3 regions of the Brumicola nitratireducens FR1064 genome follow, and region 2 is predicted to be linked to each of the others. Evidence: predicted binding sites of a transcription regulator. Region 2 holds the regulator's gene; each other region holds the start of a gene.
What was found. The regulator FliA, encoded in region 2, starts transcription of late flagellar genes. The targets are predictions, from matches to a motif close to CTAAAGNTNNNNNNNNNNNNGCCGATA.

Region 1 (4,260 bases), 1.7 Mb from region 2:
GTAATACTTATGTTGCCACATGACAATTTTGTCTTTTTGTAAGTCTTTGCAGTTACTGTAATCTGCATATCGGGTAGCTTGGTATTCACGCAGCATCCAACCGATATGCGAAAACCAAAAGCCTTTGCTCGCTGAGTACGGATCGGCGTCGTCAATATCAACATGCTTGTGGTGAACACGATGATCTGAAGACCAATGTAAAATGCTGTTTTGCAATGTCATTGCACCGCCGACGGCCAAAATGAAGCGAACTATCGGATGTGCGCTATATGTCTTGTGAGACCAAAGACGATGATAACCAGCTGTAATCGACATACCGGTAAAATAAAAAAGAAAAATGGCTGCGCCTATTTCGACCCAGTCAAATCCGTAACTTAGTGCCCACATTGGTGTCCCTACCAGTGCTATTAGTGTCAGAACACTAAAAACTAATACGTTGGTAATTATAATGGGAGGTTTATTCAAGAGATACCTTTAAAATTTCAGCTTACAACTGTACGCTAACTTAACTTTTGTTGGCTTATTTGGCAAGAAATAAAGTTCTTAAAATGACAATTTTTGATGTATTCTATGTACATATGAGTAGACAAGAACAAAAACTCCAAACAAGACAACGTATCGTAGATGCCGCCTTTAGCTTATTAGATGAAGATAAAAGTCTATCTGCTATGAGCTTGCGCGAAGTAGCTCGCGCAGCTGGAATAGCACCCACTTCTTTTTATCGGCATTTCACTGATATTAATGACCTCGGCTTAACACTAGTTGATGAGGCAGGCTTAGCGCTGCGCCAATTAATGCGCCAAGCCAGGCAGCGGATAGAGGCCGGTGGCGGAGTTATAGACATTTCCGTTGATACCTTTATGGAATTTATCACCGATAATAAAAACGTCTTTCGTTTGTTGCTGCGCGAACACACGGGCACTTCTGGCGCGTTTCGAGCAGCTGTTGCCAGAGAAATACAGCACTTTATTGAAGAGCTCAGTGACTATATTGTTTTGCAGTTAAGGTTACCGCGAGCAATTGCGACAATGCAGGCGGAAGCTATGGTGAAGCTTGTATTCAGTGCCGGCGCAGAGGCGCTTGATTCCGACAAATCCTCAGTTGCTGAAACGGCCAAACGAGTCAAGCTTCAACTCCGCTTTGTGCAGCTTGGTGCATTACAGTACTCGTTACGCTAAAGCTGGCTCTCGTTTGTTCTTTATTTATTCCTCTGAATGTATTTTTATCAGCGACGCTCCAAATAAACGCCACTTTCAATGTGTTCTGTAAATGGAAACTGGTCGAATAGCGCCGCGCGTTTAACTTTGTGTGTTTTGCTGAGTTCTTGTAAATTGTCCGCTAAGGTGAGTGGATTGCACGATATGTAAATGATGTTATCGAAGCGCTGGATAAGCGCTATCGTTTTGTCGTCTATACCTGCCCTTGGAGGATCGACTAAAACGGTTGAAAAATCATAGTCGCTTAAATTCACGTCTTTTAGGCGCTTAAATTCTCTTACGCCCGTCATTGCTTCAACAAACTCCTCGCTAGAAAGTCTCACTATATCGAGGTTGTCAATGTTGTTCGCGGCTATATTAAACTGAGCTGCGTTAACTGATGTCTTTGAAATTTCTGTAGCCAATACGCTTTTGAAGCAGCTAGCCAAAGGGACAGAAAAATTACCTGAGCCACAATACAGCTCCAACAAGTCTCTACTTTTGTCGTTCACTTGCGCCATAGCCCACTCAATCATACTGCAATTTACTTTTGCGTTAGGTTGCGTAAAGCTATTTTCAATTTGTTTAAATTGGTATGTCTTATCTTTTATTGAGAGTTTCTCTATAACGAAGTCATTATCTAACATAACTTTTTGTTTTTTCGAGCGACCAATAAAGTTAACGTTAAAATGTTTAGGAAAGGCTGATTTTAATTGTTGAATTTCAGCTTCCCACTCTTCATCAAGCTGCTTGTGATAAATCATTGTTACCAAAAGCTCTTCAGTGAGCGTACTCAAATAATCAACTTGGAATAGCTTCCTTCTGAGTACTTCGTTTCCTGCAAACGCTTCCGTCATTATCTGCATACCACTGTTAATGACCTTACTTGCTGCTGCCAATTGGTCTACTCGATATTGTTCTTTATCCACTTTATCAAACATGATGTGGTAGGTATCAGGCCCGTCATGCCAAATCCGAAATTCCGCTCTCATTCTAAAATTACTGGGCTGAGAGGCGTAAATATCAATTGTTGATTCATAAAACGTAGAGAGTAACTCTTTGACTCTATTCGTTTTCTCATCAAGTTGACGTTGATATTTTTCGCTAAGATCGACTGACATGCATTTCCTTAAATTAATTCTTGAACGTGAATTGTAAAGTTTTTTAAAAATTTACCAAGTTAAAGCTAAAGGTTTTATTTTTACATGCCGATAAGGATGCTGAGGATAGAGAGGTATTCGCAATGAATTTAGGTGAAATTAAAGCTGTACAGTCAGAACAACCAAAAGTGGTTCGTCCTGACGTAGCGCTAAACAAGCAATTGCAGCAGGATGGTTTGAAGCAAGCTAGAGAGCTTCAACAGTCTTTTGCAAACGCAAATCAAGACATTTCGGATAACCGAAAGGTGGCCGCGCGAGTACTTGGCGTGTCTATTAGCCAAAGCCTGACAATTGAAGGGCGAACAAGCGATGTAAGCGCGAAAACTGACGATGACGAGCAGAAGGCTAAAAAGCCACTTTTTGATTTTGAAGAAGTAGCGCGCAATGTTTTAAACTTTGTTGGTAATGTCATTAAAAAGGCGGCGTCTGATGGTGCACCTGATGACAAATTAAACTCATTGTTTGAACAAGCTCGGTATGGTGTGTCCAAAGGCATTAAATTAGCTGAAGATGAACTAGGCGACAAAGCGACTGATGAAGTCAAAGAAGGAATTGCTAACAGTAAAGCGTCTATTTTTGATGGAATTAAGGATCTTGAAACCAGTATCTTTGATAAAACTGAGAAGAACACATCGATAGTCAGTAATTCTCTATCGATTCAGAAAGCTGAATTGAGCGAGTTCTCTGTGCGCACAAGAGACGGTGATGAAGTTCAAATTAGTTTTGGAATGCGAGAAAATACTTCAACTGAGAGCTTTTCTGCAGACAACGGCAATTCACAGAGTAAATTTGTTTACCAACAAACAACTAGCTTTTCGATACAGGTGAGAGGCGAGCTTGATGAGGGCGAACTAAAAGCTATTGGTGACCTGGTTGCTCAAGCCGATGACGTTGCTAATATGTTTTATCGCGGAAACATAGAACAAGCTTACGAAAAAGCACTTGATATTGGTTATGATAATAAGGAGCTACAAAGCTTTGCTTTACAGCTGACTAAAGTCGAAAGCTCACAGAAAATTCAAAAGTATGGTGAGGTGCAGCAATATTCAGAAGCGCCTAGTACAGATTTGAAAGCGCCGAAAGCCGTAGCTGAATATTTAAACAAAGTATTAAATGGGATGAAGCAAGCCAATGAACAGCTTGGGTCTCAAGAAGACTTTAACTCGATTATAAACAGCCTAGTGAATGAGATGAAGGATGTGCAGGTGCCAGATATTTTGACCGCGATCAATCGTTTCCACACATTTAATGCAAAACTTCTGGAAGGGTTGAACATAGATAAACCCGAGCTTCCTACAAATGAAAAGCCCGCTGAGTAGCGGGCTTTTATTTACTTCTATGAATAATAAATTTAAGCCACTTTATCCTTAGCGGGCCTTACTTTTATTGTTCTTTCTTCAAACTCTGAATCATTGAGTTCTTTTATCATTGAATCAGCTTCCTGCGCTGCTACTTCAACAAATCCAAATCCCTTTCGTTTTCCAGTTCGTTTGTCTTTCATTAATCTTACTGATCTAACGTAACCAAATTTCTCAAAATGCTCTTTGACTATTTGTTCGTTAGCGCGATAAGGCAAATTTCCTACATATAAAGTAGAAACGTCTTCATCAGATTCAACGTCAGTAGATGCAGATGTAGTGGGACTACTTACTGGTGCTGTGGTTACTGAAGAGGAAGATTTTGTCATGCTGCTTAATATAAAGATTAAAACAGCATTTAGAAGAACTCCCGCTGAAAACATTGATTTTGCAATACTGGATGTTCCTTCACCAAGTATTGGACCTGCGACAAAAAATCCAATCACGGCGAGCACGATTGAAGCCACGAGTAATAGTGGCGCTTTAACGGATACCATAACCTTTCCTTCTCTTATTGTTGTTAATGTTATGTAAAAGGCACATACA
Region 2 (4,260 bases):
AGACGAGTGCTATAGTCTTGGAGAGGCCCTAAGTGTGGTCATCGAAAACGACCTTAGACTAAGCTACGTAACGGATGGACAGAGAGTGCCAGAAGATATAAAACTTGCCGATGCAAAAAATTTAATAATGGTAGCGTCAAAACTTTATAAAAAGTATGCTTTGGCGCATACTAGCCCATTGAATTCTGATGAGGGTGTCAGAGCAGGATGATAGAAGATCAAGCGAGTAGCTTAAGAAAAATGAATAAGTCCAAATTAATTAAAGTCATGGCGGTCACAGGTGGAAAAGGTGGTGTGGGTAAAACCAACGTGTCTTTGAATTTAGCCATCTCTTTAGCCAAGCAAGGCAAGCGTGTTCTTGTGCTTGATGCCGATTTAGGTCTGGCTAACGTTGACGTTTTACTTGGACTGCGTGTAGATAAAAATTTATCACATGTACTCAGAGGCGAATGCACCTTAGATGACATTTTAGTAACGGGTCCTCACGGCGTTAAAATCGCGCCTGCCACTTCAGGCTCAAAGTCAATGGCTGAGTTGGGTCCTACAGAGCACGCTGGTCTTATTAGAGCCTTCAGCGAGTTGCGCACCGAAATAGATGTGTTGATAATCGATACTGCAGCCGGCATTTCTGACATGGTCATGAGCTTTTCTCGGGCGGCACAAGATGTTCTTGTCGTTGTGTGTGACGAGCCTACCTCACTGACCGATGCCTATGCATTGATAAAAATACTGAACCGTGAGCACGGCGTTTTTAAATTTAAAATCGTTGCGAACATGGTTCGAAGTGAAAGGGAAGGGAAAGAACTGTTTAGTAAGCTTTCCAAGGTGACAGGGCGATTTTTGGATGTTGCATTAGAGTTGGTGGGAGTGATTCCATTCGACGAGAATATTCGTAAATCAGTACGTAAACAAGCTGCTATTGTTGATGCATATCCATCATCGCCTGCGGCATTGGCGATAACTAACCTAGCTCAAAAGTCCATGACTTGGCCCATACCGGCGCAACCCGGCGGGCATTTGGAATTTTTTATTGAGCAGTTAGTATCGAGAAACGAGTAGGTAACTAATCAGTGAGTAACAAAGTGGCAGTCTATCAACAACAAATTGATAAAAACCAACTGGTCGAGCGGCATGCGCCTTTGGTGAAAAGAATTGCTCATCATCTAATGGCAAGGTTGCCAGCAAGTGTTCTCGTGGACGACTTGATTCAAGCAGGGATGATTGGCTTGCTGGAAGCAGCAAGAAACTTTGATGGCTCCAAGGGTGCAAGTTTTGAGACCTTTGCCGGTATTCGCATTCGCGGTTCGATGCTTGACGAAATTCGAAAAGGTGACTGGACTCCGCGTTCGGTTCATAAGAATAGTCGAGCAATAACGCAAGCTATTTCTGATGTGGAAAAAGCGACCGGCCGCGACGCACGCGACATTGACGTAGCTGAAAGGCTGCAAGTGTCGGTGCAGGAATATCATCAAATGTTGAATGAAGTTAACGCGGGTAAACTTGTTGGAATCGAAGATCTGGGCGTAAGTGAAGACGTTCTTACCACCGACGCAACGAAAGGAGCAGACAGTCCTTTTGAAGATATGGTGCAAGGATCATTTCAGAAAGCGCTGGCTCGGGCGATAACAACATTACCAGAGCGAGAAGCGATCGTGCTCTCACTTTATTACGACGAAGAGTTAAACTTGCGTGAAATTGGCGAAGTGCTCGAGGTGAGTGAATCACGAGTGAGTCAAATTCATAGTCAAGCAATGTTAAAGTTAAAGTCGAAAATGCAGTCATGGCGTACAGCCGACTAAGTTTTCTCCGTTTTATTTTTGTAGTTAATTTGTACCTCAGCGGAGGCAGTTTTGAATAAGAATATGAAAATCTTAGTTGTTGATGATTTCTCAACGATGAGGCGTATCATTAAAAATTTGTTAAAAGATCTTGGCTTTACTAGCATTCAAGAAGCAGATGACGGAAATACGGCATTGCCTATGCTTGTGCAAGGTGATTTCGATTTCGTTGTAACGGATTGGAATATGCCAGGTATGCAAGGGATCGATCTTCTTCGCGCAATCCGCGCTGACGATAATTTAAAGCATTTACCTGTTTTAATGGTCACTGCAGAAGCGAAGAAAGAACAGATAGTTGCCGCGGCGCAAGCGGGGGTAAATGGTTACGTTGTAAAACCGTTCACAGCTGCAACGCTAAAAGAAAAGCTAGAAAAGATTTTTGAACGTCTAGGTTAACAGCGATATTTCTTAATGGGGTAACGTTGAATGACAACGACCGAAAGAGACTTAGTTTCGCTAGAAGAAGCGAAACTACTAGTTGAGTATCTTGAAAAAGGCGATCGCGATAAGGCGAACGCACTGGTAGATGTAATCACCATGCGAGAGTCAACCGAGCTTTTTTCTGAAGTAGGAAAATTGACTCGCCAACTGCATGACTCACTGAATAACTTCCAAATAGATGAACGCATCGCTAATTTGATGCAGGACGAAATTCCCGACGCACGCTCTCGTTTAATTTATGTTATTGAAGAGACGGAAAAAGCGGCAAACACCACGATGGATGCTGTTGAAAAGTGCATGCCACTTGCGGAAGGTTTGAACCAGCGTTTAAATAACATCATGCCTGAATGGCAAAAACTAATGAGTCGCCAAATTGAGTTAGGCGAATTTAAGCACCTGTGCTTAGAACTTGATACGTTAATAACAGATGCAAGCCGAGACTCTGCAACGTTAAATTCATTGCTTACCGAAGTATTGATGGCTCAAGGCTATCAAGATCTCACTGGGCAAGTTATTCGTCGCGTTATAGAACTGGTTAAAGAAGTCGAAGATAGCCTTGTTTCAATGCTCACGGCATTTGGTGATGTCGGAGAATTGCAGCTAGAGGAAGATAATCCTCAAACTTCTAAGAAACAGACCGATACAGTAAAAGCCGAAGGGCCAATTATCGATGCAGATACACGAGACGACGTAGTAAGTGGACAAGACGACGTTGACGATTTGCTGTCAAGTTTAGGGTTTTAGGGGAGCCGACGAATGTCGTTTGAAGTTGACGAGGAAATAATGCAAGATTTCTTGGTGGAAGCCGGAGAAATACTTGAACAACTCCAAGAACAGCTTGTTGATCTTGAGAATAAGCCAGAAGATGCAGATTTACTTAATGCAATTTTCCGGGGTTATCACACGGTCAAAGGCGGTGCTGGGTTTTTAGCGTTAACAGAACTCGTTAATATCTGCCATGGCGCAGAAAACGTGTTTGACGTTATGCGCAATGGTCAACGAACACTGACCCCAGAGTTAATGGATGTCATTCTTCAAGCAACTGACGTTGTTGTTGAAATGTTCGAAAAAGTTAAGCAGCGGGAAGCTCTCGAAGCGGCTCCTGACGAACTTATCGCCGTTTTACACAAACTAAGTAAGCCAGAAACTGCCGATGAAAATATCTTTGCCACTGACGTTGCTGAACTCGCGGCTGATGACACTGAAGATGAAATCAATGAAATCAATGAAATAAATAATGAGTCAATTGATAATAGCGAAGCGCCTGCTGACGCTAATATTGATGAGATTACTGACGACGAGTTTGAAGCTTTATTAGACGAGCTCCACGGTAGCTCAGGGCCTTCCAAATCTGACAGTGTTGAAACCCCAATACCAGCTCCGGCAGCAACGAACTCAGGCGCTGACGACATCACAGACGACGAATTTGAAGCCCTATTGGACGATTTACATGGTAAGGGACAATTCAAGGCTGAAGAGAAGAATGAAGCCCAGAGCGTCGCCAGTAGCACTGACAAAAACGCGAACGAAAGCGCTAGTAGTAACCCTGATGAAATAACGGACGATGAGTTCGAGGCCTTACTTGACCAGCTGCATGGCGAAGGTAAGTCGCCGATTGCATCTGTGGCTAATGAGACGGCAGCGAAAGCACCTGAAGCGCCAAAAACTGAAGCGCCGAGCGCGCCAAAAGATGATGCAAAGCCTGTTGCTAAAGCTCCTGCTAAGGCGCAGCCAGCGCCAGCAGCAAAAGCGCCAACTCCGCCAGCGAAAAAAGAAGATAAGAAAGCGAGTGCTGCACCTCAAGCCGAAACCACAGTTCGAGTTGATACTAAGAGACTCGACCAAATAATGAATATGGTAGGTGAGCTTGTATTAGTGCGCAATCGCTTATTAAGCTTGAGCATTAATAATGCTGATGAGAGCATGGCGAAGGCCATCGCTAACCTTGACGTAGTTACGGGTGATTTGCAGGGTGCTGTGA
Region 3 (4,260 bases), 1.4 Mb from region 2:
CTACGCCAGAAGCAACGCTAGCTGAAGCTCAAGAGAACAAACTGCGCTCAATTTGCGACAAGTTACAACTATCTGAAAACGACCATTTAATGGAGATAGGCACAGGCTGGGGTGGCTTGGCCATCTACGCAGCAAAGCACTACGGCTGTAAAGTAACTACCACCACGATTTCTGATGAGCAGTATGCTTATGCCCAAGAATGGGTAAGTAGGGAAGGTTTGAATGAGAAAATCACCTTATTGAAAAAAGACTATCGTTTATTGGAAGGTAAATTTGATAAATTAGTGTCAATCGAAATGATAGAAGCTGTCGGCAAAGCGTATCTAGCTAATTTCTTTGAAAAATGTTCTTCGTTGCTGAAGCCAAACGGACTCATGCTTTTGCAAGCCATTACTATTGATGACCGTCGCTATGACAGTTACTCAGACAGTGTCGATTTTATTCAGAAACATATATTCCCTGGCGGCTTTTTACCTTCTCAATTTGCCATCAATAAGTTTTTAAAGAAATGTACCGACATGAACATTCGTGACTTACATGATATTGGCTTAGATTACGCTAGAACACTACACGACTGGCATATAGCATTTGACGCAAGTAAGGAAGCGCTTGAAAAAGATGGATACGACGAACGGTTCGCTCGTATGTGGCAATATTATCTAAACTACTGCGAAGGTGGTTTTTTAGAGCGCGCAATTAGTACGGTTCAGTTGGTTATCAGCAAGCCACATTACCGTGCAGAGCTAGAGCGCTCTTAATTAAAATTACTTTTACGTATTAGCAAAAAGCCCTAACAATGAAGTGTGACCAATAATTTGGACGCTTCTTTGCTAGGGCTTTCTTACTTTATATATTTTGTGTACTGCCCTCTATGCTCTACAACCTTTCTTAGACTCAATAAACTTAATTTTCCAGCACTGATATGGGGTCTGAAAACTTCGGTTTACCCTGCATAATTGATATTTCTACGCGCCTATTTTTGTTTCGAGATTCAGGTGTATCTTCTGCTTCAATTGGTTGTGTAGCAGCTTTCCCAACGATTTTCATTCTGGCTTCATCAAACCCACGTGCTTTTCGCAGCTCTTCAGCAACAGCAACTGCTCTTTGCGCTGACAAATCCCAGTTTGAGCGATATAGTTCATTTGAAATTTGAACACTGTCACTGTGCCCAGTCACTTCTATTTCGCCCGGCATGTCTGCTAGTAAGACGCCAATCTCGCGAATAATCGGTTTGAATTGCGGTTGTAAAAATGCAGAACCGGCTGAAAAAGAACCATTCTCTCTTATCCGAATAACAATTTGCTGTCCGAGATTTTCAACATCTACTGCGCCATCTTTAATTTCTTTTTGCAGTAAATCTTCTATTTTTTTGGTATTTTTATCTGTTTGATCTTTGCTTGAGGCCGCGGCCGCTGCGGCCGCAGTTTGATTTGCTGTTTGTGCTGATTGGCCACCTCTAAAGCTACCACGCTGCTTTTGTCTGCCACCTGCGTTATCTTCTTCACCGTCTTGGAAGTTCAACATAGGTTTAGTAATTTCTTGTGTGATTTGTTGGACTGTTTCAATGGGCGTTGGATCGGGTTTCCCCGGGCGAAACTCCATTGCAATAACGCTGGTACCTTTGGGAATATCTTTCAACTCAATTTTATTTTGGACACCAAATGCAAACTTCATGGAACCCGCTATCTGTTTAAACTTTCTCACATCCATTTCAGAAAATGAAAGTAGCAGTACGAAAAAGCACATTAACAATGACATCAAGTCAGCGAAGGTACCCATCCAAGCAGGCAGTCCTGCGGGAGGACATTTGGGGCATTCGTCATCCACTACTCTGTTTCTCCAGTGCCGCGTTTACCTTCAGCAATATAGCCTTTCAAAACACCTTCAATAACACGTGGGTTTTGACCATCGGCAATTCCTAAAATACCATCCAGAATAAGACTTTGATTAAGTTTCTCTTGAGCCGCTCGCACGCTCAATTTAAAAGATATTGGCAAACAGACAATGTTCGCTAAAAAAGCGCCATACAGCGTCGTTAAGAGTGCTACTGCCATCGCCGGACCGATTGCTTTTGGATCATCCATGTTTGACAGCATCGCAACTAATCCAACCAAGGTACCGATCATTCCCATCGCTGGAGCCACGTCACCGAGGGATTTAAAAATTACCGAACCTGCGTCATGTCGTTCAGACGTATTCGTAATATCCTTACCCATTGTTGTTCTTACGACTTCAACGTCGTGACCGTCGACCAACATGTCGACGCCTTTTTGCATAAATGCGTTGTCAATAACAGCTTCTTCTAAGGCCAGAAAGCCGCCCTTACGCGCTGCGTCAGCCATTTCAACAATCTTATGGATTAACTCTTCAGGCGCTTGAATCTTGAACATAAACGCTTTACCAGCAACTTTCCCTGCGCCTAAAAATTGGCCAAGTGGATATTGTGAAAGTACAACGAATACAGAGCCACCAAAAACAATCAAAACCGAGGGTACATTGAAAAACATCCCCAAATCGCCGCCTAAGATCATTGCCATTAAGACAAAACCTATGGCACCAATCATACCTATGAGGGTTGCTAAATCCACGTTTCGCTCCTATTAAAATTGCTTTTTAAAAAATTGATAGTGTTGACGCTTTGCAGTTTACCCGTAACGCCAAAAATCGCGGTATCGGCTTTAATACCTTTGTATTTTGGACTAATCACAGCCTGCAAAAGTATTAACGGCATAAATACCAAAAGCTTTACTAACAAAGGAATATATTTACGCATATTTGGGCAAATTAATTGACCTTGAATCGCCCCTCAGTTATGGTTCTCCGCAAGCATTTGCCAGAAAAATTAAAGTCAATGACAGAACAAAAAACATCATTTGAAGCAGCCATGCAAGAGCTCGAAGAAATCGTCGTCGAAATGGAAAAAGGTGATATTCCCTTGGAAGACTCTTTGAAGAAGTTCGAACGCGGTATTCAGTTAGCAAGACAAAGCCAGCAGCAACTGAAGGCAGCTGAACAAAAAGTCCAGATATTGATGCAATCTAACGGCACCGAAACACTTGCTGATTTCGAAAGCGATGAGCTTTAGTAAGAATGTCGTCCACTTCGCCCTCCGCTATAGCACTGTTGAACATTCAGCAAGATGTGCAAACACGAATTGATCGCAAACTAGCGTTATTTATTGACCAGCAAACACAGACTGCTGACGAACTTATCACAGCAATGAAATACAGTGTTTTTAGCGGTGGTAAACGTATGCGTCCAATGCTCCTTTCGATAGTTGGAAATATGCTTGACGCTAATCCAGACGATCTTGATGTGGCGAGTATGTCAATTGAATGTATTCATGCTTATTCCTTAATCCATGACGACTTACCCGCCATGGACGATGATGCCCTGCGCCGCGGCAAGCCAACAAATCATATACAGTTTGGTGAGGCGACCGCTATTTTGGCAGGCGACGCACTACAAACGCTCGCTTTTGAAATTGTGCTGAATCACCCACTGTCAAAAGACAATTCAGCGAAGCGCGTTGATATGGCAAAAGTAATAGCCAAAGCGTCTGGGGTAAACGGAATGTGCGCTGGTCAAAGCATTGATTTACTTGCCACCGGTAACGAAATATCATTAGCCGAGTTAACCGAGCTTCATCAACTAAAAACCGGTGCATTGCTGAGTGCTTGCGTATCGTTAGGCGCAATACTAGCGCCCAGTATACCCATTGAACATATTCAGTTATTGCAGAAATACGCCAGCAAGATTGGTCTCGCTTTTCAAGTACAAGACGACATTTTGGACGTCATATCGGACAGCGAAACATTAGGTAAACCCCAGGGTTCAGATACTGATTTAAATAAAAACACTTTCGTGTCACACCTTGGCTTGGAGGGATCGCAAAGCTTTTTGCAAATGCTGCACAATGAAGCACTTCAAGCAATTGCCTCTTTGCCCTACAATACAGATCAATTAAAAGCCTTTACCGATTTTTTGGTCTCGCGAGAATACTAGTACTGGAATCAAGTTTCGTGCTTAAAAATGCAGCGTGCACCTTTAAGCAAATGATTTACGAACAGAAATAGACACCTTTGTTACTCATCAACAATGCTACAATTGCCTGAGTACGCGGTATCACTGACAGAAGATAAAAGAAATAATGACGTTAAACCTAGCTGACTACCCACACTTAGCGAAAGCAAATATTCCAGAAGAGTTGCGCAAGTTACCCAAAGACTCTTTGACCAAAATTGCAAACGAACTGCGTCG

Region 1: the regulator FliA is predicted to act here: its motif matches at 2,384-2,410, upstream of GNIT_RS03930 (DUF5610 domain-containing protein).
Region 3: the regulator FliA is predicted to act here: its motif matches at 2,723-2,749, upstream of pomA (flagellar motor protein PomA).

Annotation. Positions count from the first base shown of each region.
Region 1 is NC_016041.1:897,185-901,444, forward strand. Features, by position in the region: gene GNIT_RS03915 (acyl-CoA desaturase) at 1-465, opposite strand, end outside; gene fabR (HTH-type transcriptional repressor FabR) at 579-1,178, shown strand; gene trmA (tRNA (uridine(54)-C5)-methyltransferase TrmA) at 1,226-2,317, opposite strand; gene GNIT_RS03930 (DUF5610 domain-containing protein) at 2,440-3,675, shown strand; gene GNIT_RS03935 (RNA recognition motif domain-containing protein) at 3,708-4,211, opposite strand.
Region 2 is NC_016041.1:2,588,819-2,593,078, reverse strand. Features, by position in the region: gene flhF (flagellar biosynthesis GTPase FlhF) at 1-211, shown strand, start outside; gene GNIT_RS11185 (MinD/ParA family ATP-binding protein) at 208-1,059, shown strand; gene GNIT_RS11180 (RNA polymerase sigma factor FliA) at 1,071-1,799, shown strand; gene cheY (chemotaxis response regulator CheY) at 1,851-2,234, shown strand; gene GNIT_RS11170 (protein phosphatase CheZ) at 2,265-3,023, shown strand; gene GNIT_RS11165 (chemotaxis protein CheA) at 3,036-4,260, shown strand, end outside.
Region 3 is NC_016041.1:1,211,108-1,215,367, reverse strand. Features, by position in the region: gene GNIT_RS05310 (SAM-dependent methyltransferase) at 1-758, shown strand, start outside; gene GNIT_RS05305 (flagellar motor protein MotB) at 904-1,827, opposite strand; gene pomA (flagellar motor protein PomA) at 1,827-2,588, opposite strand; gene xseB (exodeoxyribonuclease VII small subunit) at 2,852-3,085, shown strand; gene GNIT_RS05285 (polyprenyl synthetase family protein) at 3,091-4,005, shown strand; gene dxs (1-deoxy-D-xylulose-5-phosphate synthase) at 4,151-4,260, shown strand, end outside.